2 regions of the Streptomyces sp. NPDC042371 genome follow, and region 2 is predicted to be linked to the other one. Evidence: riboswitches for the same ligand, from Rfam matches in the RefSeq annotation. Region 2 holds a riboswitch; the other holds the start of a gene.
What was found. A riboswitch is a leader RNA that binds a small molecule or an ion and turns the genes downstream of it on or off. The one in region 2 is predicted to bind glycine.

Region 1: linked by a shared signal. The riboswitch ahead of gcvT (glycine cleavage system aminomethyltransferase GcvT) and the one ahead of gcvP (aminomethyl-transferring glycine dehydrogenase) in region 2 are both predicted to bind glycine.

Annotation. Positions count from the first base shown of each region.
Region 1 covers NZ_JBWKAP010000010.1:57,332-71,832, forward strand. Annotated here, with positions in the region: gene AC068B_RS28755 (ABC transporter substrate-binding protein) at 1-894, opposite strand, end outside; gene AC068B_RS28760 (discoidin domain-containing protein) at 1,231-5,514, shown strand; gene AC068B_RS28765 (LacI family DNA-binding transcriptional regulator) at 5,618-6,631, shown strand; gene AC068B_RS28770 (L-serine ammonia-lyase) at 6,618-7,988, opposite strand; gene glyA (serine hydroxymethyltransferase) at 8,164-9,426, opposite strand; gene gcvH (glycine cleavage system protein GcvH) at 9,450-9,827, opposite strand; gene gcvT (glycine cleavage system aminomethyltransferase GcvT) at 9,886-11,019, opposite strand; glycine riboswitch at 11,055-11,167, opposite strand; glycine riboswitch at 11,168-11,276, opposite strand; gene AC068B_RS28790 (AAA family ATPase) at 11,426-12,115, shown strand; gene AC068B_RS28795 (enhanced serine sensitivity protein SseB) at 12,175-12,957, shown strand; gene AC068B_RS28800 (enhanced serine sensitivity protein SseB C-terminal domain-containing protein) at 13,020-13,793, shown strand; gene AC068B_RS28805 (ABC transporter permease) at 14,091-14,501, shown strand, end outside.
Region 2 covers NZ_JBWKAP010000014.1:143,582-158,082, forward strand. Annotated here, with positions in the region: gene AC068B_RS34105 (CPBP family intramembrane glutamic endopeptidase) at 1-229, opposite strand, end outside; gene AC068B_RS34110 (substrate-binding and VWA domain-containing protein) at 398-2,173, shown strand; gene AC068B_RS34115 (glutamate--cysteine ligase) at 2,177-3,697, opposite strand; gene AC068B_RS34120 (hypothetical protein) at 4,180-4,764, shown strand; gene AC068B_RS34125 (DUF5999 family protein) at 5,071-5,277, shown strand; gene gcvP (aminomethyl-transferring glycine dehydrogenase) at 5,411-8,299, opposite strand; glycine riboswitch at 8,487-8,586, opposite strand; gene AC068B_RS34135 (PRC-barrel domain-containing protein) at 8,731-9,120, shown strand; gene AC068B_RS34140 (DNA polymerase IV) at 9,128-10,564, opposite strand; gene AC068B_RS34145 (MerR family transcriptional regulator) at 10,602-11,219, opposite strand; gene AC068B_RS34150 (bifunctional nuclease family protein) at 11,389-11,862, opposite strand; gene ftsR (transcriptional regulator FtsR) at 11,937-12,680, opposite strand; gene AC068B_RS34160 (FHA domain-containing protein) at 12,727-13,695, opposite strand; gene AC068B_RS34165 (DUF881 domain-containing protein) at 13,778-14,501, opposite strand, start outside.

The DNA of each region.
Region 1 (14,501 bases), on a different contig from region 2:
CTTCCCGCCGAACTGCTTGGCGATGACGGTGATGTTGTCGGCGGCCGACACATACATGCCGAGCTTGCCCGAGCCCATCATCCGCTGGACGTCCTCGACCTGGAGCAGCTGCTTGCTGCCCATCGATCCGTCCTTCCAGCGCATGTCGGAGAGGTCCTGGAAGGTGGCCTTGCCCTCGGGGGTGTTGAACGCGGCCTTCCACTTGCCGTCGCTCTCCGTCGCGATCCGGCCGCCGCGGGAGTACAGCTCAGCCGTGTAGTGCCAGCCGCCCTGGTTGTTCTTGGAGAAGTCGGCGTAACCCACGGTGTTGTCGCCGAGTGCGGCGATCTTCTTGGCGGCGCCGCGGACCTCCGCCCAGGTCTTCGGCGGCCGGTCGGGGTCGAGACCGGCCTTCTTGAACAGCGCGCGGTTGTAGACCAGGCCCATCGAGTAGTTCGACGTCGGCAGTCCGTACTGCCGCCCCTCCTCGTCCTGGAAGATCTTCATCAGGGGGTCCTGGAGGTCGCCGCGGTGCGGCATGTCCTTGACGGCGTCCGTGATGTCCGCTGCCTGCTTCTTCTCGATCAGGGACCGGGTGTCGGTGAAGTACACGTAGAAGACGTCTTCGAGCTTGCCGCCCGCGAGCTTCGCGTTGAACGTCTTCGGGTCCATGAAGCCCTCGTGGGGCACGATGTCGATGTCCGGGTTGGCCGCCTCGAACTGCTGCACGTGCTTGTCGTAGAGCTTGCGTTCGAAGGCCTGGGTCTTGGGCGGCTGCCCGTTGACGTCGAGCTTCACCTTGCCGCCGGAATCCGATGCGGCACCGTCGCTGCTGGTGCCGCATGCGGTCAGCGCCACCAGCGCAAGAACGGTCGCGGTGGCGAACGGGAGTGTTCGGCTGCTCGTGGATGACATCGGGAGACCCCCTCCGGGTCGTGCTGTACGTCCGTGCTGTGGGTGCCGCGTGGTGCGGCGCATACATAACCACCGTCGCAACCAGGCGCGCAATAACTTGTACGAAGATTGCAAAAACTGGATCGCATCACCGAGGCGGGGCGACGCGCAGGGGCCTGAACATCTAAGACGTCGTCGAATGGGCCGCTTGCGGTGGCCAGATGGGCGCGCACTGCGGTCAGACGGGCGGTCACAACATTCGCGCCCGCTGTAGTCAACTAGACAGTTCTCTGCAATTCTCCCACTTCTTCACGCGAGAAACTGCGTGCCCACGAGAGCGAGGGAGTCGCACGAGCCATGAGACCCATCAGAGCCGCACAGGGCGGAGCCCGAAGACCCCGCAGGCGGTGGCGGCCCTTCGCCGCCGCCCTCACCGCGACGCTGCTCCTCCTGGGCCTGCCGGCCCTGCCCGCGTCGGCGGCGGGCGGCCCCGACCTGGCCGCGGGCAAGCCCGCCAAGGCGAGCAGCGCCAAGGCGGAGTACGGCGCCACCAAGATCACCGACGGCAACGCGGGGACGTACTGGGAGAGTTCGTCGTCCGACCTGCCGCAGTGGGTACAGGTCGACCTCGGCCGCGCCACCCGCATCGACGAGGTGGTCCTCAAGCTGCCGCCCGCCTGGGAGACCCGCAAGCAGACCCTGTCCGTGCAGGGCAGCCCCGACGGCAGCGGCTTCAGCACCCTCGCCGCGTCCGAGGCCCGCTCCTTCGAACCCGGCTCCGCCAACACGGTGACGATCCGCTTCCCGTCCGCCCAGACCCGTTTCGTCCGGGTGCACATCACCGCCAACACCGGCTGGCCCGCCGCCCAGCTCGCCGAACTGCAGGTGCACGGCGCCGCCGACGCCTCCGTGAACCTGGCGCTCGGCAAGACCCTCAAGGCGTCCGGCCACACCCAGACGTACACCGCGGCGAACGCCAACGACGGCAACAGCGCCAGCTACTGGGAGAGCGAGAACGGCAAGCTGCCGCAGTGGATCCAGGCCGACCTCGGCTCCTCGGTGCGGATCGACGAGGTGGTCCTCCGCCTGCCCGACGGCTGGGGCGACCGCAGCCAGACCCTCAAGGTCCAGGGCAGCACGGACGGCTCCGGGTTCACCGACCTGACCGCGTCGAAGGAGTACGCCTTCACCGCGGCCTCCGAACACTCCGCGACCCTCGCCCTCTCCACGGTCACCACGCGGTACGTCCGCGTCCTGATCACCGCCAACACCGCGCAGCCCGCGGGCCAGCTGTCCGAGCTGGAGATCTACGGCCCGGCGGGCGGCGACACGCAGGCGCCCACCGCGCCGAAGGGCCTCGCCCTCACCGAGCCGGAGCCGGGCCGGATCAAGCTCGCCTGGGACGCCTCCGACGACGACAAGGGCGTGACCGCGTACGACGTCTACGCCAACGGGGAACTGCTGACCAGCGTCGCCGGAGACGTGCGGACGTACACCGACACGCGGCCCACGAGCGCCACCGTCACCTACTACGTGCGGGCCAGGGACGCTGCGGGCAACGCCTCGGCCAACAGCAACTCCGTCATCCGCAAGGGGGAATCGGGTGACACGCAGGCGCCGACCGCGCCCGCGAACCTCACCCTCGGCCAGCCCTCCAGCGGTGAGATCAAGCTGACGTGGGGGGCGTCGGACGACAACGTGAAGGTCACGGCGTACGACGTGTACGCGGACGGCAAGCTCCTGAAGTCCGTGGCCGGTGACGTGACGACGTACACCGACACCCGTCCCGCCAACGTCACGGTCTCCTACACGGTGCGGGCCCGCGACGCGGCCGGGAACGTCTCGGCGCACAGCAACACCGTGACCCGGCCCGGCGGCGGCGACAGGAACCTGGCCGAGGGCAAGCCGATCACGGCCTCCTCGGTGATCCACACCTTCGTCGCCGAGAACGCCAACGACGGCCAGACGTCCACCTATTGGGAGGGCGCCGCGGGCAGTTACCCCAACACCCTGACCGTCAAGCTCGGTGCCAACGCCGACGTCGACGCGGTCGTCGTCAAGCTCAACCCGGACGCCGGGTGGGGCGCGCGCACCCAGAAGGTGGAGGTCCTCGGCCGGGAGCAGAGGGCCGCCGACTTCACCTCGCTGGTGGCGGAGAAGGAGTACTCCTTCAGCCCGTCAGGCAACCAGAACACCGTCACCGTCCCGGTGTCGGCCAAGGCCGCCGACGTGCGCCTGCGGTTCACCGCGAACAGTGGCGCCACGGCCGGGCAGGTCGCCGAGTTCCAGGTCATGGGCGCCCCGGCGGCCAACCCCGACCTGGAGATCACCAAGCTGTCGTACGCGCCGGAGAAGCCGACCGAGACCGACGAGCTCACCCTGACCGCGACCGTGCGCAACCGCGGCACCGAGGCCTCGACGGCCACCGACGCCACCTTCCGCCTCGGCGGCGACAAGGCGGGCACCGCCTCCGTGGGCGCGCTCGGTGCGGGCGAGTCGACGACGGTGAATGCCAAGACCGGCGCGCGCGACGCGGGGTCGTACCCCTTCAGCGCGGAGGTGGACACCAAGAACGAGGTGATCGAGCAGGACGAGGGCAACAACACCTCCACCAGCCCGAGCCCGCTGGTCGTCAAGCCGGTCGACTCCTCCGACCTGCTGGCCTCGCCGGTGAGCTGGACGCCGTCCGCGCCCTCCAAGGGCAAGGAGGTCACCTTCAGTGTCGCGATCAAGAACCAGGGCACCCAGGCGTCCGCGGCCGGAGCACACGGCATCAAGCTCGTCCTTCAGGATGACAAGGGCGCCACAGTGAAGACCCTGACCGGCGAGCACAACGGGGTGATCGGCGCGGGGGACACCACGGCACCGGTCAAGCTCGGCACCTGGACCGCGGGCGACGGCCGCTTCTCGATCAGAACGGCCATCGCCGACGACGCCAACGAACTGCCGGTCAAGCGCGTGAACAACACCAGCACCCACTCGCTGTTCGTCGGCCGCGGCGCCGACATGCCCTACGACACCTATGAGGCGGAGGACGGCGTCCTCGCGGGCGGCGCGAAGACCGTCGGCCCCAACCGCACCGTCGGCGACCTGGCGGGCGAGGCCTCGGGCCGCAAGGCCGTCACCCTGAACTCGACGGGCGAGTCCGTGGAGTTCACCGCCAAGCAGGACACCAACACCCTGGTCACCCGCTTCTCCATCCCGGACGCCGCGGGCGGCGGAGGCACCCAGGCGACCCTGAACGTCTACGTCGACGGCGTCTTCCGCAAGGCCATCGACCTCACCTCCAAGTACGCCTGGCTGTACGGGGACGAGGCCTCGCCCGGCAACTCGCCGGGAGCGGGTCCGGCCCGGCACATCTACGACGAGGCGCACGTCATGCTCGACGGGACGGTCAAGGCGGGCAGCAGGATCAAGCTGCAGAAGGACAGCGCCAACACCTCCCGCTACGCGATCGACTTCGTCGACCTGGAGCAGGTGGCGGCGAAGGCCAACCCCGACCCGGCCGCCTACACCGTGCCCGCCGGGTTCACCCACCAGGACGTGCAGAACGCCCTGGACAAGGTCCGCATGGACACCAGCGGCAAGCTGACGGGCGTCTATCTGCCGCCCGGCGACTACGAGACGAGCAGCAAGTTCCAGGTCTACGGGAAGGCCGTCCAGGTGGCCGGCGCCGGGCCCTGGTTCACCCGGTTCCACGCGCCGAAGTCCCAGGACAACACGGACGTCGGATTCCGCGCCGAGGCGAGTGCCAAGGGCTCGTCCTTCTCGGGCTTCGCCTACTTCGGCAACTACACGTCCCGCATCGACGGCCCCGGCAAGGTCTTCGACTTCCAGAACGTCTCCGACATCACCATCGACGACATCTGGAACGAACACATGGTGTGCCTCTACTGGGGCGCCAACACGGACCGTATGACCATCAAGAACTCGCGGATCCGCAACATGTTCGCCGACGGCATCAACATGACCAACGGCAGTACGGACAACCGGGTCGCCAACAACGAGGCACGGGCCACGGGGGACGACAGCTTCGCCCTCTTCTCGGCCATCGACGCGGGCGGCGCGGACATGAAGGACAACGTCTACGAGAACCTGACCTCGCTCCTGACCTGGCGCGCGGCGGGCTTCGCCGTCTACGGCGGCTACCACAACACCTTCCGCAACAGCCGGATCGCCGACACCCTCGTCTACTCCGGGATCACCATCAGCTCCCTGGACTTCGGCTACCCGATGAACGGCTTCGGGAAGGATCCGACCACCTTCGAGAACATCACGATCGAACGGGCGGGCGGCACCTTCTGGAAGGGCCAGGACTTCCCGGCCATCTGGGCGTTCTCCGCGTCGAAGGTCTTCCAGGGAATCCGGGTGAACAACGTCGACATCGTCGATCCGACGTTCCACGGGGTGATGTTCCAGACCAAGTACACGGGCAGCACCCCCGAGTTCCCGGTGAAGGACACCGTCTTCACGGACGTCTCCATCACCGGCGCGCCCATCGGCATCTACGTCAACGAGCTGCCGGAGGCGGGCCAGGGTCCCGCGGTCGGTGAAGCGACCTTCGTACGGCCCAAGTTGAGCAACAACGGGCAGGACATCAAGAACGACACGTCCACGTTCAAGCTCACCATGCAGCCCTGACCCGCACCTGACCCGCAAAGGAGGCGCACGCGTGCACGGCCGTCCGGATTCCGGGCGGCCGTTTACGTAACTGGCTTGCAGGCCTTGCGCTATTCTTGCGGCCATGACGCGACGACTTGCTCAAGTTGCGAAGAAGGTGGGGGTCAGCGAGGCGACGGTCAGCCGTGTCCTCAACGACAAGCCCGGCGTCTCCGCCGCGACCCGACAGTCCGTGCTGACCGCCCTGGACGTGCTCGGCTACGAACGGCCGACGCAGCTGCGCGGCGAGCGGGCCCGGCTCGTCGGCCTCGTCCTGCCGGAGCTGCAGAACCCGATCTTCCCCGCGTTCGCCGAAGTCATCGGGGGCGCCCTCGCCCAGCAGGGGCTCACGCCCGTGCTCTGCACCCAGACCAGGGGCGGGGTCTCCGAGGCCGACTACGTGGACCTGCTGCTCCAGCAGCACGTCTCCGGCGTGGTCTTCGCGGGCGGCCTCTTCGCGGAGGCCGACGCGCCGCACGACCACTACCGGCGCCTCGCGGAGCGGAACATCCCGGTCGTCCTGATCAACGCGTCGATCGACGGCCTCGACTTCCCCTGCGTGGCGTGCGACGACACCGTCGCCGTCGAGCAGGCCTGGCGCCACCTCGCCTCGCTCGGCCACGAGCGGATCGGCCTGGTGCTCGGCCCGGCCGACCACATGCCCTCGCGCCGCAAGCTGGCGGCCGCCCGGGACATGGCGCAGGCCGCGGGCACGGAGCTGCCCGAGGAGTTCGTCGAGCGGTCGATCTTCTCGCTGGAGGGCGGCCAGGCGGCCGCCGCGCGCCTCATGGAGCGCGGGGTCACCGGCATCGTGTGCGGCAGCGACCCGCTCGCCCTCGGGGCCATCAGGGCGGCCCGCAGGCGGGGGCTCTCCGTCCCCGCCGACGTCTCCGTCGTGGGCTTCGACGACTCGGCCTTCATGACCTGCACCGAGCCGCCCCTGTCGACGGTGCGACAGCCCATCGAGGCGATGGGCCGCGCGGCGGTCGACCTGCTGTGCGCCCAGATCCGGGGCACCCAGACGCACCCCGGCGAGCTCCTCTTCGAGCCGGAACTCGTCGTCCGCGGCTCGACCGCTCAGCCGCTCAGCACTCGATGATGTTGACCGCGAGACCGCCCCGGGCGGTCTCCTTGTACTTGACGCTCATGTCGGCGCCGGTCTCCTTCATGGTCTTGATGACCTTGTCGAGGGACACCTTGTGGGAGCCGTCGCCCCGCATCGCCATCTTCGCGGCGGTGACGGCCTTGACCGCCGCCATGCCGTTGCGCTCGATGCACGGGATCTGAACGAGTCCGCCGACCGGGTCACAGGTCAGGCCCAGGTTGTGCTCCATGCCGATCTCGGCGGCGTTCTCGACCTGCTCGGGGGAGCCGCCCAGGACCTCGGCGAGCGCGCCCGCCGCCATCGAGCAGGCGGAGCCCACCTCGCCCTGGCAGCCGACCTCGGCGCCGGAGATCGAGGCGTTCTCCTTGAAGAGCATGCCGATGGCGCCCGCCGCCAGCAGGAAGCGGACCACGCCCTCCTCGTCGGCGCCGGGCACGAAGTTCATGTAGTAGTGCAGGACCGCGGGGATGATGCCCGCCGCGCCGTTCGTCGGGGCGGTCACGACCCGGCCGCCCGCGGCGTTCTCCTCGTTCACCGCCATCGCGTAGAGCGTGATCCACTCCATGGCGCGGGCCTGCGGGTCGCCCTCGGCGCGCAGCTGCCGTGCCGAGTTCGCGGCGCGGCGGCGGACCTTCAGGCCGCCCGGCAGGATGCCCTCGCGGGACATGCCGCGGGAGACGCACGCCTGCATGACGCCCCAGATGTCGAGGAGCCCGGCGCGGATCTCGTCCTCGGTGCGCCACGCCTTCTCGTTCTCCAGCATCAGCGCGGAGATGGAGAGGCCGGTCTCCTCGGTGAGGCGGAGCAGCTCGTCGCCGGTGCGGAAGGGGTGCCTGAGGACGGTGTCGTCCGGCACGATCGGGTTGTCGCCCGCCACGGCGTCCTCGTCCACGACGAAGCCGCCGCCCACGGAGTAGTACGTCTTCTCCAGGACGAGGGCGCCCTCACGGTCGTACGCGAAGATCGTCATGCCGTTGGCGTGGTACGGCAGGGCCTTGCGGCGGTGCAGGATCAGGTCCTCGTCGAAATCGAAGTCGATCTCGTGCATGCCGAGCAGGTTGATGCGGCCGCCGCTCTTGATCTCCTCGACGCGGTCGTCGGCGCCCTCCACGTTCACCGTGCGGGGCGACTCGCCCTCAAGGCCCAGCAGCACGGCCTTCGGGGTGCCGTGGCCGTGGCCGGTCGCACCGAGCGAGCCGTAGAGCTCGGCCCGTATCGCCGAGGTGTGGGCCATCAGGCCCTCGTTCTTAAGGCGGCTCGCGAACATGCGGGCAGCGCGCATCGGACCGACCGTGTGGGAGCTGGACGGGCCGATGCCGATCGAGAACAGGTCGAAGACCGAGATGGCCACGGGAACTCCAATGGTGGTTGGTAGACGCCGTTGTCTGCCGGGGTGATGCAGAAGTACAAGGCGGTGCGGGGTCTGGGCGGGACGTGGTGCGGGGCACCCTGCTCACTCTCCAGTGTGCGGGGTGCCCCGATGTTTCGTACGTACGAACAAAAGCGTACAAACAGAGGGTACGGAACTACTTCAGGCCGGGGTACAGGGGGTGCTTGTCGGCCAGAGCGGTCACGCGGGTCTTGAGGGACGCCGCGTCGAAGCCCGGCTTGAGGGCCTCGGCGATGATGTCGGCGACCTCGCGGAAGTCGTCCTCCTGGAAGCCACGGGTGGCGAGCGCGGGCGTGCCGATGCGCAGGCCGGAGGTGACCATCGGGGGGCGCGGGTCGTTCGGGACCGCGTTCCGGTTGACCGTGATGCCGACCTCGTGGAGGCGGTCCTCGGCCTGCTGGCCGTCCAGCTCGGAGTTGCGCAGGTCCACCAGGACGAGGTGCACCTCCGTGCCGCCGGACAGGACGTCGACGCCGACGGCCTTCGCGTCGTCCTGCACCAGGCGCTCGGCCAGGATGCGGGCGCCGTCCAGGGTGCGCTGCTGGCGCTCCTTGAAGTCGTCCGTGGCGGCGACCTTGAAGGAGACGGCCTTGGCCGCGATCACGTGCTCCAGCGGGCCGCCCTGGAAGCCGGGGAAGACCGCCGAGTTCAGCTTCTTCGCGAATTCCTTGTCGCGGGCCAGGATGATGCCGCCGCGCGGGCCGCCGAGCGTCTTGTGCGTGGTCGAGGTGACCACGTCCGCGTACGGCACCGGGTTGGGGTGCAGACCCGCGGCGACCAGACCGGCGAAGTGCGCCATGTCGACCCACAGCTTCGCGCCGACCTCGTCGGCGATCCGGCGGAACTCGGCGAAGTCCAGGTGGCGCGGGTAGGCGGACCAGCCCGCGATGATCACCTTGGGGTTGTTCTCCTTGGCCAGGCGCTCGACCTCGGCCATGTCCACCAGACCGGCCTCGTCCACGTGGTAGGCGACCACGTTGAACTGCTTGCCGGAGAAGTTCAGGCGCATGCCGTGGGTGAGGTGGCCGCCGTGCGCCAGGTCCAGGCCGAGGATCGTGTCGCCGGGCTTGGCGATCGCGAAGAGGGCGGCCTGGTTGGCGGAGGCGCCCGAGTGCGGCTGGACGTTGGCGTACTCGGCGCCGAACAGGTCCTTGACCCGGTCGATGGCGATCTGCTCGGTCACGTCCACGTGCTCGCAGCCGCCGTAGTAGCGGCGGCCGGGGTAGCCCTCGGCGTACTTGTTGGTGAGGACGGTGCCCTGGGCCTCCATGACCGCGACCGGAGCGAAGTTCTCCGAGGCGATCATTTCGAGGGTGGACTGCTGGCGGTGGAGCTCGGCGTCGACGGCGGCGGCGACGTCCGGGTCCAGCTCGTGGAGGGGGGTGTTGAGAAGCGACATCACACGATCCCTATCGGTATGGGTCAGCCGGCGGTGAAGGCGGTGTACTCATCGGCGGAGAGCAGGTCGTCCGGCTCACCCGAGATGCGCACCTTGAACAGCCAACCGCCCTCGAACGGAGCGGAGTTGACCAGCGAGGGGTCGTCGACGACGTCCTGGTTGGCCGCGACGATCTCGCCGGTCACCGGGGCGTAGAGGTCGCTGACCGACTTGGTCGACTCCAGCTCGCCGCAGGACTCGCCCGCGGTCACGGTGTCGCCGACCTCGGGGAGCTGGGCGAAGACGACGTCACCGAGCGCGTTGGCCGCGTGCTCGGTGATGCCGACGACCGCCACGCCGTCCTCGGTGGCCGACAGCCACTCGTGCTCCTTGCTGTAACGCAGCTGCTGGGGGTTGCTCATGACCTGAATTCTCCTGTACGCGGGTGTGTGCTGCGGAACGGGAAAGATGTGCGGGGGGTCACTTCTGGCGCTTGTAGAACGGCAGCGCCACGACCTCGTAGGGCTCGTGGGTGCCGCGGATGTCCACGCCCACGCCCTCCGTACCGGGAGCGGCGTGCTCCGCGTCGACGTACGCGATCGCGATCGGCTTGCCCAGCGTCGGGGACGGGGCGCCGGAGGTGACCTCGCCGATCACCTTGCCGTCCGCGACCACCGGGAAACCGGCGCGCGGGACGCGGCGGCCCTCGGCGATCAGGCCGACCAGTTTGCGCGGCGGCGCGGTCTCGGCGCGCTCCGCGGCGGCGGCGAGCGCGGCGCGCCCGAGGAAGGTGTCCGACTGGCTGGTCTTCTCGAACTTCACGACCCGGCCGAGGCCCGCGTCGAACGGCGTCAGCTCGGCGGTCAGCTCGTGCCCGTACAGCGGCATGCCCGCCTCAAGGCGCAGCGTGTCGCGGCAGGAGAGACCGGCCGGGACCATGCCGACGGGCGTGCCTGCCTCCATCAGCGCGCCCCACAGCTTCTCCGCGTCGGAGGGGGCGACGAAGAGCTCGAAACCGTCCTCGCCGGTGTAGCCCGTGCGGGCGATGAGGGCGGAGACGCCCGCGACGGTGCCGGGCAGGCCCGCGTAGTACTTCAGGCCGTCCAGGTCCGCGTCGGTGAGCGACTTCAGGATGCCGGGGGACTCGGGGCCCTGGACGGCGAGCAGCGCGTACGCCTCGCGGTCGTCGCGGACCTCGACGTCGAACTCCTCGGCGCGGTTGCTCAGCTCGTTCAGGACGTTCTGGGCGTTGGAGGCATTGGCGACGACCATGTACTCGGGGGCCTCGGGCTCGCCGAGCCGGTAGACGATCAGGTCGTCCAGGATGCCGCCGTCCTCGGCGACGATCATGGTGTAGCGGGCGCGGCCGACGCCGATGGAGCCGATGTTGCCGACCAGCGCGAAGTTCAGGAAGTCCACGGCCTCGGGGCCGCTGACGGTGATCTCGCCCATGTGCGACAGGTCGAAGAGCCCTGCCTTGGTGCGCACGGCGTTGTGCTCGTCGCGCTCGCTGGCGTACCGCAGCGGCATGTCCCAGCCCGCGAAGTCGGTCATGGTCGCGCCGAGCGCGCGATGCACGGCATCGAGGGCGGTCAGACGGGGGGCAGTGCTCATGAAGGGAACTCCCAGGGCATGACGGGCGAGGTCGATCCTCCCCATCTGTCATCGGAACCTGAGAGGTTCGCCGGGAGTGTCCCGTCGTGCGGGACGTCCGGCTTGCACCTTGGGTGGGACCGCCGGGCGGTCCGCTTTTCAGATGTGCCTCGCCCGCGCGGTACGGGGCCTGAGAGATTCAAGGGAGGGACTTGCTCCTTCGGCGCCCCGGGCACACAGCACAAGCTGGGTTCCGGAGACTCTCCCGCGCGGATTCAAACGGCCTGTATGGAGTTGGCGGGCACATCATTGCACGCGACTCTGTTCAGGGGGACCCGTGTCCGGCAGCGGGTTCCGTCACCCCGGAGTGCTCTTGTGCCGCATTACCTTCTCTTTACACTTGCGGGGGAAGCAGTACGTGACCGCTATGGGGAGGCCGATCACGGTGCGCAGCAGGACGAGTCTCTATGCCACTTCCACGGGGGTGGCACTGCCCAAGCAGGCTCCTGCCCCGGCCGCGGAGAGCTGCGGTCGGCTGCCCGCCGCCGTCGTCCGCGATCTGCGGCAGCGGGCCGGTCACAGCCCGCACCGCCTCACGTTCGGCGCGGGCGACCTGGTCGTCGTCTCCGGGCTGCCCGGCGGCGGGAAATCGACCCTGATGCGGCAGGCCGTCACGGGCCCGCGCATCGACTCCCAGGACACCCGCGACCGCTGGGCCGACCGGATGCCCCGCCTGCTGCCGTACGCGGCCTACCGCCCCCTGGTCCGCCTCGCGCACTACGCCACGCTGCGTCGCACGCTGCGCTCCGGTGAGAGCGTCGTCGTGCACGACTGCGGCACCCAGGCCTGGGTGCGCCGCTGGCTCGCCCGCGAGGCCGCACGGCGCGGCACGGCCCTGCACCTGCTGATGCTCGACGTCCCGGTGGACACGGCGCTGCGGGGCCAGCACGAGCGCGGCCGTGGCGTCTCGCGGTACGCGTTCGCACGCCACCGCAGGACGGTCGGCCGGCTGGTCGCCGCCACCGAGCGCGGCGACCTGCCGTTCGGCTGCCGCTCGGCCGTGCTGCTCGACCGGGCGGCGGCGCGGGTGCTGCGGGTGATCGCCTTCGACCGCTGAGCCGACCGGCGTTAGGGTTCGAGCCGCAGGCAGAGCGGTCGCGAGCAGGGGTTGGACAGATGGACTTTCCGGCGCAGGCACATGCCCATCCGTACGGCGGATGGCCGGGCAACGAACTGGAGGAGGTCCTTGCGGCCTCACTCGGCGCCCCCGCGTCCGCGGGCGGCCGCATCGTCGAGGTGCTCGGCCGCAGCCACCTCTGGGTACCGCTGCCGAACGGCGGCAGCCCCGAGAGCGGCACCCTGGACCTGCCGACTCTGGAGATCGAGGGCCAGGCGTACGTCCCCGTCTTCACCTCCGAGCAGCAGTTCCGCCAGGCCCTCGGCGACGCGGCCGACCGGATGGGCTGCACCGTGGCGCCCGCCGTCGAGTTCGCCCGCGGCCTCCCCCCGCAGCTGGGCATCGCGCTGAACCCGGACGGCACCGTCGGCGTCCCGCTGCCGCCGCCCGCCGTCGCCGAGCTCTGCCGGACGGGCCGCACCGAGCTGGACGGCCCGAGCACCGGTGGCCGGGTACGGCTGTTCGAGCCGGACTGGCAGGAGGACCCGGTGGACTTCCTGAGCGCCGCGGCACGGGAGTTCGAGGCCGCCGGAGTCGTGCTCACGGCGCGCCGCTGTCTGGCCCACGTGGAGACGGACGATCCGACGCTCTTCGTCGGCGTCGAGCTGTCCACCTGGGACGGCAACGCGCGCGACCTCCCCATGGAGGCGCTGGGCCGTGCCCTGGGGCAGGCCCCGGTCCCGTGGCCGGTGAACCTGGTGCTGCTCGACGTGGCGCAGGACCCCGTGGGCGACTGGCTGCGTGCGAAGGTGCGGCCTTTCTACCACCGGATCGCCGCTTAAGCTGGTTCCATTCCTCTGTCTTCCATAGGGTCGCCGAGTTCGTCACGAAGGGGCGGTTACGGGTGAGTGCGTCGGGCACGGCCGCGGCCGGGCACATCGAGCAGTTGCTGCGCCAGGTGACGCCGGGGCGTTACGACGCGTACGAGGCACTGCTGCGCGCGCTCGCCACCGACCAGGTGTGGATGCTGCTCTGGCACGGCCAGGCTGGATCCCCCGACGCCCAGTACGGCAACATGGAGGTCGAGGGCCTCGGCTACGCACCCTGTGTGACCTCCGCCCAGGAGCTGTCCGCCAGTGGCTGGAACCGGAGCTACGAAGTGGTGCGCGGCACCGCCATCGCCCGCACCCTTTACCCCGACCACTACGGCCTCTGGCTCAACCCGCACGCCCCGGGCGGCGGCGTCGGCATCCCCTGGCTGGATCTGCGCCGCATCGCCACGGGCCTCGACGCGCTCCCCGCGGGACCGCTCAGGCTCACCGAGCCGAGCATCGAGATCCCCCAGTTCTACGCCCTGCTGACGCAGAACGCGCACCGCACCCCCGTGGTCCGCTCGCTGCGCCGCGCCTGGGTGCAGCCCGCGCTCGGTGCGCCCTATCTGGCCATCGGCCTCGACGTCTACGACACGTCGCCGCCGTCGGTCGACGCGGTGCGCACGATGATGCGGCAGTCCATCCCCGCCGTTCCGGAGGGCCTGCCCGTCTCGACGGTCGCGATGTCGGACGATTACGACCCGGTCGCGATGTGGCTACGAGCCAATGCCAGGCCGTTCTACGACCGTGAGGCCCAGGCGGCCCCGGCGCCCGCGGGCGGCTACGGATACCCCGCGCAGTACTGAACAGCGCCGACGGACGTGATGTCCGTTCTGGTGCAGGTGGGGTCCTATGGGCTCCTGTGACGCCTTGCGACCCAACTGCCCCGTGTTCGACCCTCGTTCACTCGCGTCCGGATAACGGAACACCTCGATCAGCATCACGGTTGCGCATCCTTTCCCCGTCAAGTCTGGTAACAGATCGCGACGTGGATGAAGACTCCCGCTCCAGGGGCCTCCGCCCCTTCGTACGACGGACTGATCACGTCGCTACAGCGGCAAGTGCGGGCCGGTCACCACCGGTTGAGAGGGGTCCCTGCCACGATGACGGCACCATTGCATGACACACCTGCGGACGCGGACCCGACCCAGGACGTCGCCCCCGCAGTTGATGCAGGGGTGAAAAAGGTCGAGGGTCGGTCCCTCAAGCAGATCGCCTGGACCCGCCTGAAGCGGGACAAGGTCGCCCTGGCCGGCGGCATCACCGTGCTGCTCCTGGTGCTGGTCGCCATCTTCGCGCCCCTGCTCGTGGACCTCCTCGGCCACGACCCCAACGGCTTCCACCAGGACAAGGTCGACGAGCTGACCGGCCTGCCCAAGGGCGCGCTCGGCGGTGTGAGCAGCGACTTCCTCTTCGGGGTCGAGCCCAACAAGGGCCGCGACATCTTCAGCCGGATCGTCTTCGGCGCGCGCATCTCGCTCCTGGTGGCGTTCCTCGCGGCCATCGTGGCCGTG
Region 2 (14,501 bases):
ATGCGAGATCCAGCCATGGCCGCCCCGGCGCGGCCGACGCGTTCATCGTCGCCGCCTGGTCCTTCAGGCCACCCGGTTTGGTGACCGACCCGACAAAGCTGATCAGCGCGGACACACCGCTCGCCCCGAGCGAGAGAGCCAGGACGAGCAGCGTCTCATCCCTCAGGATCCGCCGTGACGACCCGTCCGCTGGAAAAGAACCGGCCATCGGCCCCGGCTCCGCTTGCACTTACGCCTCCAGTTGAGTAATCCCGCCTCATCCCCATCCTCGCCCCGCTAGGGTCTCGAAAGAAGTTACGAAGATCGTGCGCGACAGGCCGAGGGGGACGGACGCCGATTCCAGGCGCACAGGCCCCCTCTTTCCTTGCTTCATCTTCCAAGGAGGGGCACCACCGCCATGGGACGTCACAGCTTGCCCGATGAGCACGGGACGGCAGCGCCCGGCCCCCGACCGCAGGCACGCGGACGCACGGTCGCCATCGCCACGGCGCTCGTCCTCGTGGTGGCGGGAGGCACGGCGGCCGCCGTCAGCGCCGGTCTGCTCTCCTTCGGCGGCTCCTGCGGCGACGACGCGGTCAGCCTCGACGTCGTCGCCGCTCCTGCCGTGGCCCCCGCCCTGCGCGAGGCGGCCGACGAGGCCCGCGAGCAGGAGATCACCTCGGACGGGCACTGCATCGACGTGCGGGTGACCGCGCGCGACTCGTACAAGGTCGCCGCCGAACTCCGCTCCGGCAAGGGCGATCCGGAGTACGACGTGTGGGTGCCGGACTCCGACGTCTGGGTGCAGCGCGTCGGCATCGGCGGCAAGCAGAGCAAGGTCTCCCCCGCGGGCAACATCGCCTCCTCTCCCGTCGGCATCGGCATGGTGCCGTCCGCCGCCGAGTCGCTGGGCTGGCCCAAGAAGACGTACGACTGGCCGGAGTTGACCACCGCCGCGACCAAGGGCGACAAGCTGCGCCTGGGCGCGGCCGACCCCGCGCGCAGCGCGACCGGCCTGCTCGCCCTCGCCAAGATGGGTGCGTCCGCGAAGAAGCAGGGCGGCAAGGAGGGCGACACCCGGGCCGCCGCCCTGGCGAAGGCGCTTGCGGCCCGCACCACCGACAGCGACGGCCGACTTCTCGACACCCTGGCCCGCGACGACTCCGGCACCGAGCAGGGCAACCCCCGCCGCAACCAGGCCCTGATCCTCTCCGAACAGGCCGCGTACGCGCACAACGCGTCGGCGGGCGAGGAGAACAGCCTCGACCTCTTCTACCCCAAGGACGGCTCGCCCCGCCTCGACTACCCGTACACGCTGGTCGAGGACGACCGGATGTCCACCGACACGAGCCGGGCCGCCCTGCGCTTCATGACGATGTTCAGCGATGACGAAGGCCGCCGGATCCTGACGGAGCACGGCTTCAGGACCGACCCCGACCAGCCCTCCGACAAGCTGGTCACCGCCGCGGGCGGCCGCACCCCGCAGCCCTACGCGGACGAGGCCACGGACCCGCCGTCGGACAAGCAGCTCCAGGAGACCCTGGGCATGTGGACGATCACGGTGCAGAGCGCCCGGCTCAACACCGTCGTCGACGCCTCGGAGTCCATGGCGCAGTTCGTGCCCGGCCGCAACCAGTCCCGCATGGAGATCACCAAGGCCTCCCTGCTGCGGGCCCTCGCGGGCTTCACCGACGAGGACGAGATCGGCCTGTGGGAGTTCGCCACCCGGCTTGACGGCACCCGCGACTACCGCAAGCTGGAGCCGACCCGGCGACTGGGCGACCGCAAGGGCGGCGCCACCCACCGCGACGAACTGTCGGACGCCTTCAGCAGCCTGCAGCCCGTGCCGGGCGGCGCCACCGGCCTTTACGACACCACGCTCGCCGCCTACAAGGAGGCCCGGTCGACGTACGCGCGCGGCAAGTTCAACGCCCTGGTGATCCTGACCGACGGCGTCAACCAGGACCCGGGCAGCATCTCGCGCAGCTCCCTGATATCCCAGCTGGAGGAGATGTCGGACCGCGAGCACCCGGTGCCGATCATCGCCATCGCGGTCGGTCCGGAGGCGGACAAGGACGAGGTCCAGCAGATCGCCGAGGCGACCGGCGGCTCCGGCCACCAGGTCGACGACCCGGCGCAGATCCACGCGGTCATCCTCAAGGCCATCATGGAAGCGGGCAGCAACCAGGGCTGAGGCTCAGCCCAGCCGGACCGCCGGTTCGCGCAGCCCCACCGGCCACGTGTGCACCGGCTCTCCCCTGTGCATCAGCTCGCTGTACCGCTTGGTGGTCGCGGCCAGCGCCTGCTCCCTGGACATCCCGCCGTCCAGGGCCCGGTGGTACGTCGTGGCCTGCCAGGACGCGCCGTTGACCCGACGCCTGCACCGCTCCTCGATCACCCCGAGGTACAGGTCGCGGTCGGCGGCCTCCACGCCCCACGCGTCCAGCCCCGCCGCCGCGAGCGGCAGCAGCTCGTCGCGTACGAGGTGGACGGCCGCCACCTCGGTGGTGCCGCCCAGCCTGCCGCGCCGGGGCCACTGCAGCCTGGCGTCGATGCCGTGGCGGCACGCGACGTCGAAGTTGCGGGCGGCGGCCTCGAAGGGCAGCCGGGTCCACACGGGCCGCGCCTCCTCAGCGAGCGCCCGCACGAGCCCGTAGTAGAAGGCGGCGTTGGCGATGACGTCGGTGACGGTGGGGCCCGCGGGCAGTACGCGGTTCTCCACCCGCAGGTGCGGGACGCCGTCGGCGATGCCGTACACCGGGCGGTTCCAGCGGTACACGGTGCCGTTGTGCAGGACGAGTTCACCGAGCCGCGGCACGCCACCGGCGTCGAGGACGCCGAGCGGGTCCTCCTCCTCCATGAGGGGCAGCAGCGCCGGGAAGTACCGCAGGTTCTCCTCGAAGAGCTCCAGCGGCTTGGTGATCCAGCGCTCCCCGAACCAGGTGCGCGGCCGCACGCCCTGGACCTGCAGCTCGGGCGGCCGGGTGTCGGTGGACTGCAGGAACAGCGGCGGCCGCGACTCGCGCCACAGCTCACGGCCGAACAGGAAGGGCGCGTTGGCGCCCACGACGATCTGCGCGGCCGCGATCGCCTGCGCCGCGTTCCACACGTCGGCGAACCGGGCGGGCGTGACCTGCAGGTGCAGCTGCACGGAGGTGCACGCCGCTTCGGGCGCGATCGACGCCGAGGTGCAGGTCAGCCGCTCCACACCCTGGATGTCCAGCGCGAAGTGTTCGCCGCGTGCCGCCACGATCTGGTCGTTCAGGAGGGCGTAGCGATCGACGTCGGAGAGGTTCGCGGAGACGAGGTCGGCGTCGTTCAGGGTCGGCAGAATACCGATCATGACAATCCCGGCGGCGAGCTCGTTCGCTTTCCTGTGGGCATAGTTGAGGCCCGTGCGCAGTTCCTCGGCGAGCCGGTCGAGAACGCGTCCGCCGAGCCGGTGCGGGGCGATGTTGACTTCGAGATTGAACATTCCGAGTTCCGTCTGGAAATCCCGGCTCGCGATGCGCTCAAGTACCTGCGCATTCAACATCCTCGGCAGCCCGTCGGGCCCGGCGAGATTCAGCTCGATCTCCATGCCCATGAGATTCTTGGGCCGGTCGAATCGCTCCTCCTTCAACATCCGCTCCAGCCCCGTAAGACACGCTCGGAGCTTGCCTCGGTAGTGGTGCCTGTCGGCCAGGTCGAACGTGCCCGCCGCGACCTTCTCCCCCATCGAAGCGTCCCTCCTCGAACGGCGGCCCAGGGTCCGGCCGCTGTGTACGGGGGATGATGCCCAGGCAATGTGATCGATAACGCCCCGCGCGGGACCCCCGGCCAGTACGCTCGACGCGGCGGCTGTCCGGCACATTCACCAGGCATGCGGCACGGTGAAGATTCCGTACCGAAGCGCCTGGTCAAAAGCACCGGCAGAAATCGGCCGACCGCGCGCATCGGGGAATACGAGGTCATGACCCCGAGACCCGCACTAAATCGGTGTAAAGGCCCGCACAAGGACGTCTCAATAAGTCCTTGCTCGTAATATCCACTGCGTCTAGGTGAAACACCCTTCGAACACGGCTCGTATAAACTCCGCAATCTAGGCAGAGAGTTGGCGCTCGCGGCCCCAGCCCCCGCCCCTCTGACCCAGAGCTGACAGCGCCGTCACGCACCTGCCCCCGCTCCACTGTGCCTGTCGAATGAGAGAGGCGACCCACCATGCCGCTGCATGTCCCCCCGGCTCCCGCGCCCGCCCTGCGCAGCGTTCTCGCGGCACTCGGTTCCCCCACTGCCGTACGCGAGGCCCGCACACCGTCCCTGCGTACCGCCCAGGGACCCGCAATCCCCGAACTCCCCCTGCCCGTGCACGTGTTGGACCACATCACCCCACAGGCCACTTCGCCCACCCGACTGGCCGGCTGGCGCTTCCTGATCCGCTGCGCCGAGCGTTCCGTCGCCGCGGCCGACGCGATCCTCACCCCGGACGGCTGGGCGTTCTCCCATTTCTTCGAAGGGCCCTACATCACCTCGACCGAACGCGCCCTGCGCCACGCGGAGGCCATGCCCATGCCGTGCCAGCCGCGGCTGCTCTCCGTGCCCGAGCTGTATATGCTCACGCTCTGGCTGCACCGCGACTGCACGGACGACGGCGCCGAGGGCTCGCTGGCCGCCACCGATCTGCTCGTGCCCCTGGCGCCCGCCCCGCCCGGCATCGCGGCCCACCGCCCGCACCGCGTCGCCGAACTCCTGCCGATGCTCAACCACCGTCTGACACCGGCACCGCTGCTGAGCTCACCCGCCTGACAGCGCCCCGCACGCTTCCTGTGCCCCGCAGCCCCCGGGCCGCGGGGCACAGCGCTGCCCACCCAGGTGGACTAGCCCGGTCAGGCCACCCCGAACCACCCGAAGAGACAGGGAAGTTGGGCTGAACCGTCCGGGCGGGTGATACGTCCTTAAGCAGTAGGAGCCGCTGCGGCAAAATCCCTGCGGATTGACGCCCGGAGGGCAACACTGGGATAGGACCAACTACAACGGGGGGCGGTTATGAATACCGCATCGAGCCACAGGACCGACGTCACAGCCATCTCATCGCAGCGAAAGAACCCTTCCATGTGCCAGCACCAACCACCGTGCCCGACAGCCGACTCCGCCGACCGGGAGGCCGCGCTGCTCGCGGCCAGCCACCCGGAGCAGGGCTGGAGCCTGCTGTGCAACGGCGTCCTGCTCTTCGAGGACACCGGTGAGCTGCTGCCGGACGGCCAGATCATCGCCCCGCACCGACCGCTGGGCACCGACCAGATCATGACGGCGGCCTGAGCACTGGCACATCCGCACGAGCGCACAGCATCGCCGCACGGCACCACAGCAGCACAGGAAAGACGAGGGGCCGGCCCGGAGAGAAGTCTCCGAACCGGCCCCGACGCATGCCCGCTCCACACGGGCGCCTGCATCAGTCCTCGTACGCATCCAGCGGCGGGCAGGAGCAGACCAGGTTCCGGTCGCCGTACGCCTGGTCGATGCGGCGCACCGGCGGCCAGTACTTGTCCGCGACGACGACACCGGCCGGGAAGACTGCCTCCTCGCGGCTGTAGCCGTGCTCCCACTCACCGCTCAGCGCGGCGGCGGTGTGCGGGGCGTTCCGCAGCGGGTTGTCCTCGGCGGTCCACTCGCCGGAACCGACCTTCTCGATCTCCCGGCGGATGGCGATCATCGCCTCGCAGAACCGGTCGATCTCGTTGAGGTCCTCGCTCTCCGTCGGCTCGATCATCAGGGTGCCGGCCACCGGGAACGACATGGTCGGCGCGTGGAAGCCGTAGTCGATGAGCCGCTTGGCGATGTCGTCGACACTGACACCGGTCGCCTTGCTGAGCGGCCGCAGGTCGACGATGCACTCGTGCGCGACGAGACCGGCGGGGCCGGTGTAGAGCACCGGGTAGTGCGGCTCGAGGCGCTTGGCGATGTAGTTGGCCGAGAGCACCGCGACCTGGGTGGCGCGCTTGAGGCCCTCGCCGCCCATGAGGCGTACGTACGACCAGGAGATCGGCAGGATCCCGGCGGAGCCCCACGGCGCCGCGGAGATCGGACCGACGCCAGTCTCGGGTCCTGCCGCGGGCTGCAGCGGGTGGTTGGGCAGGTACGGCGCGAGGTGCTCGCGCACACCGACGGGGCCGACGCCGGGGCCGCCGCCGCCGTGCGGGATGCAGAACGTCTTGTGCAGGTTGAGGTGCGAGACGTCGCCGCCGAAGTGGCCCGGCTTGGCGAGGCCCACCAGCGCGTTGAGGTTGGCCCCGTCGACGTACACCTGGCCGCCGGCCTCGTGCACCGACGCGCAGATGTCGGCGACGTGCTCCTCGAAGACGCCGTGCGTCGAGGGGTAGGTGATCATCAGCACGGACAGCTCGTCGCGGTGCTTCTCGATCTTGGCGCGCAGGTCCTCGACGTCGATCTCGCCGTCGTCGGCGGTCTTCACGACGACGACCTTCATGCCCGCCATGACGGCGCTCGCGGCGTTGGTGCCGTGCGCGGAGGACGGGATGAGGCAGACGGTGCGCTGCTCGTCGCCGTTGGCGCGGTGGTACCCACGCACCGCGAGCAGCCCCGCGAGCTCACCCTGCGAACCGGCGTTCGGCTGCAGGGAGACCTTGTCGTACCCGGTGACCTCGGCGAGACGTTCCTCCAGCTCGCGGATGAGCGTGAGGTACCCCTGCGCCTGCTGGGCGGGCGCGAAGGGATGCAGCTGGCCGAACTCGGGCCAGGTGACCGGCTCCATCTCGGTGGTCGCGTTGAGCTTCATGGTGCAGGAGCCCAGCGGGATCATGCCGCGGTCCAGCGCGTAGTCGCGGTCGGCGAGCTTGCGCAGGTAGCGCAGCATCGCGGTCTCGGAGCGGTGCTGGTGGAAGACCGGGTGCGCCAGGTAGTCGTCGCCGCGCAGCAGGCCCTCGGGCAGCGTGTCCGCGGTGGCGGCGTCCAGCTCCTGGACATCGGCCTCGACCCCGAACGCGCCCCACACGGCGGCCAGCTGAGCCCGCGTCGTGGTCTCGTCGCAGGCGAGGGAGACGTGGTCGGCGTCGATCTGGTGGATGTTCACGCCGCCTTCGCGGGCGGCGGCGACGAGCTCCTCGGCCCTGCCCTCGACGCGCACGGTCAGCGTGTCGAAGTACGCGCCGTGGACGACCTCGACGCCACCGGCGGTGAGCCCGGCGGCGAGCAGCGTCGCGTACCGGTGGGTGCGCCGCGCAATGGACTTGAGGCCCTCGGGCCCGTGGTACACGGCGTACATTCCGGCCATGACGGCGAGCAGCACCTGAGCGGTACAGATGTTACTGGTGGCCTTCTCGCGGCGGATGTGCTGCTCACGGGTCTGCAGGGCGAGCCGGTAGGCCTTGTTGCCGTCGGCGTCGACGGAGACACCGACGAGCCGCCCCGGGAGGCTGCGCGCGAACTTCTCGCGCACCGCCATGTATCCGGCGTGCGGGCCGCCGAAGCCCATCGGTACGCCGAAGCGCTGCGTCGTGCCGACGGCGATGTCGGCGCCCAGCTCGCCGGGCGAGGTGAGCAGGGTGAGGGCGAGCAGGTCGGCGGCGACGGTGACGACTGCGCCGAGCTCGTGGGCCTCGTCAATGAGCGGCTTTATGTCCCGTACGGCACCGGAGGCGCCCGGGTACTGGACGAGCACGCCCACGACGCCGCGCTCGGCGACCTCGGCCGGAATGCCCTCGCTCAGATCGGCGACGACGATCTCTACGCCGGTGGGCTCGGCGCGGGTCTGGATGACGGCGATGGTCTGCGGCAGGGCGTCGGCGTCGACGACGAAGACGCCGTTCTTGACCTTGCCCATGCGGCGCGAAAGGGCCATGGCCTCCGCGGCGGCGGTGCCCTCGTCGAGGAGCGAGGCCCCGGAGGTGGGCAGGCCGGTCAGCTCGGCGACCATCGTCTGGAAGTTGAGGAGCGCCTCGAGCCTGCCCTGCGAGATCTCGGGCTGGTACGGCGTGTAGGCGGTGTACCAGGCCGGGTTCTCCATCACGTTCCGCAGGATGACCGGCGGGGTGAAGGTGCCGTAGTAGCCGAGTCCGATCATGGAATCGAGGACCTGGTTGCGGTCGGCGAGGGAGCGCAGCTCGGCCAGCACTTCGGCCTCGGTACGCGCGCCGGGCAGGTTCAGCGCCTCGGCGTTCTTGATCACATCCGGCACCGCGGCGGCCGTCAGCTCGTCGAGCGAGCCGTACCCGACCTGCGCGAGCATCTTGGCCCGCGCTTCCGCATCGGGCCCGATGTGCCGCTGCTCGAAGGGGATGCCCGCTTCGAGCTCGGAGAGCGGGATGCGATTGGTGGCAGTCATTGCGGAGGCCTCCTGGTCTGCACGACCTGCGAGGGGTACCACGGCGCGGGTACCCGGACGGCCTCCCCCTCTGTCATGTCAACCTGAGAGCTTCACAGGCCCGTCTTGCGACAGATCTGCTTTCACCGTCGGTGAGGAAGGGTTCCGAACGTGCCCGCCCGACGCCCGCCCTGCTTTCCAGAGTGACCTCGTCCGTGCGGTACGGGTGCCTGAGAGATTCCGGGGAGGATTTGCTCCTTCGGCGCCTCCGGGAAGTACGTTCCGGAGAGCTCTCCCGCACGGGGTCAGCAGCCAGGCGCCAGCCTACCAGCGAGGACCAGGACCGATCCCTCGAGTGGCCACCTGCCCCGAAGTGCTCTTTCGTAGTGACTACGAATGATTAAGGATGAGTTACGCCCGATTTCGACAAGCCGCGACCAGCTGGAGGGCCCGTGCAGACCGATATCGATCCGCGCAACCTGATCGGCCGCAAGGCGTTCGACCGGAACGGGGCGAAGATCGGCACGATCGACGAGGTCTACCTCGACGATGCCACCGGCGCACCGGAATGGGCAGCCATACGCACCGGTCTCTTCAGCCGGGACGCCTTCGTCCCCCTGGAACCCAGCGAACTCGTCGAGGACGGCACCCTGCGCATCCCCTTCGAACGGGCCCTGATCAGGGACGCCCCGGACTTCGGAGTGGGCCGCCACCTCTCTCCCGAGCAGGAGCTCCAGCTCTACCACCACTACGGCCTGGACACGACACCCCCGGGCACCCCGCCCGCCGCACCGCCCCCGGACCAGAACTTCGGCCAGGTCGCAGGTACCGAGACGCCCTGAAGCGACCTCATCCGGCAGCGGGGGCCGGGGGCGCGGCCACCAGCGGCAGCGGCTCCGCAGGCACCAGCTCCGGGTCGTCCGTACGGAACGTCCGCACCCGCCCCGGCGCCGAAAGCGGCGTCTCGAAGCGCACCGTCACCCGGCCCAGGCCGCTCCCCTGCACCCACCCGTGCCCGTACTCGGCATGCCGCACGTCGTGCCCGGCCGACCACCGTCTCTCCACCGGCGCCACCGGCTCTTCAGCACCCCCCTTCTCCGGCTCCTCCGGCCGCCCCGCCTCCCCGGACACGGCCTCGTCGCCCTCGCCCGGAGACGCCCCCTCCGCCCCGGCCTGCGCCTCGGCCTCCACCGCCGCCTGAGCCTGCGCCTGCGCCTGCGCCTGCGCGAAGAGGTCCTCCTGCGTGTAGTCCGCGAGGCCCGTGACGCCCACTCCCAGGAGCCGGACCCCGCCCGTGGTGTCCACGGCCTCCAGCAGCCGCGCCGCGGCCTCCCGCACCACCCCGGGGTCGTCCGTGGGCCCACGGAGCGTCTCGGAGCGCGTCAGCGTGGAGAAGTCGAACCTGCGCACCTTGAGCACGATGGTCCGCCCCGAGTGCCCCGCCGCCCGCAGCCGCTGCACACACCGCTCGGCGAGCCGCGCGACCTCCGCCCTGACCCGCACCCGGTCGTGGATGTCCACGTCGTACGTGTCCTCGACGCTGACCGACTTCGACTCCCGCTCGGCCACCACAGGCCGCTCGTCGTGCGCGAGCGCCATCGCGTACAGAGAGCCGCCGTGCGCCTTCCCCAGGAGCCGTACGAGCTCGTCCTCACCGGCCTCGGCGATCTCGGCGACCGTGAGGATCCCGGCCCGCCGCAGATGGTCGCCCGTGGCAGGCCCCACGCCGGGCAGCGTCCGCACCGGCATCGGGCCCAGGAGCGCCCGCTCCGTCCCCGGCGCTATGAGCTTGAGCCCGTCGGGCTTGGCCTCCTCGGAGGCGATCTTCGCCAGCATCTTGGACACGGCGAGCCCCACCGACCCACAGAGCCCCGTCACCTCTCTGATGTCCGCCCGCAGCCGCTCCCCCACGGCCCTGGCCGACTCCGCGTCATCTGCGACGCCCCCCGCCTCCAGGTCCACGAAGGCCTCGTCCAGGCTGAGCGGCTCCACCAGCGGCGACAACTCCCGAAGGAGCCCCATCACCTGCTCGCTGACCTCGCGGTACAGCCCGAAGCGCGGCACGAGATAGGCGGCATTGGGCGCCAGCCTGCGCGCCTGCCCCATGGGCATCGCCGAGTGCACACCGAAGCGCCGCGCCTCATAGGAAGCGGTGGCCACCACACCACGGGGCCCCAGCCCGCCCACCACCACGGCTTTTCCGCGCAGGCTCGGCTTCGCGGCCTGCTCCGCGGACGCGTAGAAGGCATCCATGTCCAGATGCAGAATCGTCGGCGCGCTTCTCACACCTCAGATGCTGCCCTACGCCACTGACAACGCGGCTTCAGACGGCCCTGTTGCGCCTTCTGGCCAGCTCATCGGCCGGATTGTGCCCGACGAGCGTCTCCCCGGTGTCGATGCGCTCGCCGTGCAGCTGGGACAGTGCGGCCTCGACGTCGCGCCAGACGACGCCCACGGCGATCCCGAAGACCCCCTGCCCGCCCTGGAGCAGGTCGTGGACCTCGCTGGACGTCGTGCACTCGTAGACCGTCGCCCCGTCGCTCATCAGCGTCATCCGCTCGAGGTCACGGAACCCGCGCTCCCGCAGGTGCTGGACGGTGGTGCGGATGTTCTGCAGCGACACCCCGGTGTCGAGGAAGCGCTTCACGATCTTGAGGACGACCACGTCGCGGAAGCTGTAGAGGCGCTGTGTCCCGGAGCCGCCCGTGGCCCGCACACTGGGCTCCACCAGGCCCGTACGGGCCCAGTAGTCGAGCTGCCGGTAAGTGATGCCCGCGGCCGCGCACGCGGTGGGACCGCGGTAGCCGACCTGCTCGGAATCCTCGGACGTAGCGTCCCCGCTCCCCTGGACCGCCATCGGTCGGTTCGGAGAGTGATCGGCCGCACCGCCGTGGATCGGGTACGGACCGCCCATCGCCGTACCGTCGCCGCTGCTTCTCACGCCGACCTCCCTCCTTGACCTGCCTTCTCGACGGTAGGCAGTCGCCAGGGGCTCGTCAACGATCGCCACACTCGGCACGCCGAGTGATAATCACCCTGAGAGTGGTTTTCCGTGCCTCACCGCGGGGAAAGGCTAGTCGAATGGCCGGATACGGGCCGCCGGAAGCGGCTCACTGGCTGTTGGTGCCGAAGTCCTCGGGCGAGATCTGGTCGAGGAACTCGCGGAACTTCTCCACCTCGTCCTCCTGCTCGTCCGGGATCGCGATACCGGCGTCGTCCAGGACGCCGTCGCTTCCGTAGATCGGCGTCCCGGTGCGCAGCGCCAGCGCTATGGCGTCGGACGGCCGCGCACTCACCTCGACACCGCTGGCGAAGACCAGCTCCGCGTAGAAGACGCCTTCTCGCAGGTCAGTGATGCGCACTTCGGAGAGCTCCTGGCCGACCGCTTCCAGCACGTCCTTGAAAAGGTCATGGGTCAGCGGTCGTGCGGGGGCCATGCCCTGCTGCGCAAAGGCAATGGCGGTCGCCTCACCTGGTCCGATCCAGATGGGGAGGTACCGGTCGCCTCCCACTTCACGCAGGAGCACGATCGGCTGGTTGGAGGGCATTTCGACCCGGACACCTACGACGTCGAGCTCGTTCACACAGCAACCCTAGGACGTGGCTGGCAGGTTTGGGTAGTCGGGCACCCGCCGAGTAACGGCCGGGAGCGGTCGAGTCAGGGCAATCTGACGCCGAGCGCGGTCTGCACGAGCGCCGAGTGCAGCCTGCCCGTGAGACCCGCAAGCTCTTTGGTACGGGCCTCGGCATGCGCCCTGGTCTGCGGATTGCGATGCCGCCGCAGCGGGGCGACCACCTGGTCGACGAGCCCGGCCTCGCGCTCCGCGGCGGCCTTCATGACCCGCAAGTGCCGTGGCTCGATACCGAACCGGCCGAGCTCGACCACGAGCGAGGCGACCGTGACGGCCTCCGCGTCGTACCCGCCGTCCGGCAACGGTGCGACGAGGCCGTACGTCTCCCACTCGTGGAGCTGCACCTCGTCGATCTCCGCGGCTGCCAGCAGCTCGTCACGGCCCACACGGGCCGCCGTCGGCCCCTCGGCGTCATCCTGGGCCCCGGCGTCACCGGCGTCCCGCTGGCGCCCCAGGGACGGCAGAGGAGGCCTCTCGCCGCGCTCCAGCGCGTCCAGGTGCTCACGGATGACCTTGAGCGGCAGGTAGTGGTCCCGCTGCATCCTCAGGACGTGACCGAGCCGCTCGACATCCTCCGGGCTGAACTTCCGGTAGCCGGAAGGCGTGCGCTGCGGCTCGATGAGCCCCTCGGCCTCGAGGAATCGAATCTTCGAGATCGTGACCTCGGGAAATTCGTCACGCAGTTCGTTCAGCACGGTACCGATGCTCATCAGCCGACGGTCCGCGGCGGCGGTGCCGCTACCGGCACCGCCCCTCGGTGTTTGAAGCATGGACCTTCCCTGGGGGTTGTCCCCCCAGACGGCGCCGGGGGGAGGGTCAGAGGCCGACGGCCCGCTGGCTCGCGTAGAAGACCAGTCGGTACTTGCCGATCTGCACCTCGTCGCCATTCGAAAGCGAGACCGAGTCGATCCGCTCCCGGTTGACGTACGTGCCGTTGAGGCTGCCCACGTCCGCGACGGTGAAGGAACCGTCCTGGATCCGACGGAACTCCACGTGGCGACGCGACACCGTCACGTCATCCAGGAAGATGTCGCTCTGCGGGTGACGCCCCGCCGTGGTCAGCTCGCCGTCGAGCAGGAAACGACTGCCCGAGTTCGGACCGCGGCGCACCACGAGGAGCGCGGAACCGAGCGGCAGCGCGTCCACGGCCGCCTGCGCCTCCGGAGAGAGCGCGGGAGACGGGTTCTGCCCCGTCACCTCGGCGTCGTAGGCCTCCAGGCCCGAGATGGAGATCGTCGAGGTCGTCTCGGACGCACGCTCCGGGGCGGCTCCGGCCCGCAGCGGCGCACCGCAGTTGGAGCAGAACCGGCTCGCCTCGGCGTTGCGGTTCCCGCACCTCGTACACACCAGGGCCATGGACTGGTCCTCCTGCCGTGACTGCCCCGCGGGGGCATTCGATCCGTACGGGCCGGGGGCGAACCCTCCACCCGTACTTGAGGTTGAAGGTTCTCCGAAACCTATGCGGCCGGGACCGGCAGGGTCAACAGATGACGCGCCCTGTCCGCCCGAATTGTCACCACCTGGACCAGCGACCTGATCCCGGAACATCGGGCGCCCGGCGCCCTGCTCCTCGGCATCTCCGGAGCGCTGGGCACGGTGCCGGGCAGTGGCCGGATTACCGCTGTCCTCACGTGCACTCTTGCCGAACAACTTCGCAAACAACTTCACGGGCGATTCCCCTTGACCGAAACAGACCCGCCCGTGGGGCAGGACGAACCCTGATTGCACACACCGGCATTCATCGGTGAGCCAGACATTCTCACAACGTCCGTGGCCACCAAACAGTTTCCACCACGCACCGTGCTTCCGGTGCGCCGACCCCCCGCAACCTCATGCCCCCGCCCGACGCCGCTCAAGCGTCCGCCCCTCACTGGGAGGACGACCGAGCGTAGTCAGGCCGCTTCGCAGGTCGCAAGGCGTCCACAACGATCTTCTCCGAGCGTTCCACGGTGACCGTGGCCTGCTCCTTCTCCAGAGTCTGCACCACGCCTCCCGGGATGTTCAGCGCAGGTTCCAGATCCTGCGGCTTGCCGATCACCTTGAAGAGGTACGGCTCACCGACCTTGCGGCCGTCCACCCGGACGCCACCGCCTTCGGCGTCCGACAGATACGTGTCGGCGACGACGCGCACGTCGTTGATCTGGATGGCCTCCGCACCGGCGGCGCGCAGCTCCTGAATGGCGTCGAGCAGCATGTCCGCCTCGATCGCCCCTTTCCTGTCCTCGATGGTCAGCGTGATGCCGGGCCCCTGGGCCGCCACCGTGCCTGCCAGGATGCCGAGTTGCCGCTCCCGCTCGACCGTCTGCTTGCGGGCCTCCTCGGCCTGGTCCGAGCTGTTCTCCAGCCCGGTCCGCTGCTCCTCGAGGCGACGCTTCTCTTGTTCCAGACGCTCAGTTCGGTCATCCAGTTCATCGAGGATGCGTACGAGATCTTCTTGCCTCGCGCCGCGCAGCGCGCTGCTGTCGCTGTTGGACCGCACCTGGATGGCCAGGCCGAGGCCGAGCACGAACAGGAGCAGGGCGACGATGAGTTGAGGCCGGGTCACACGCGGGGGCCACAGGCCCTGCGCCAGCCGCTGACGGCCGGTGAGC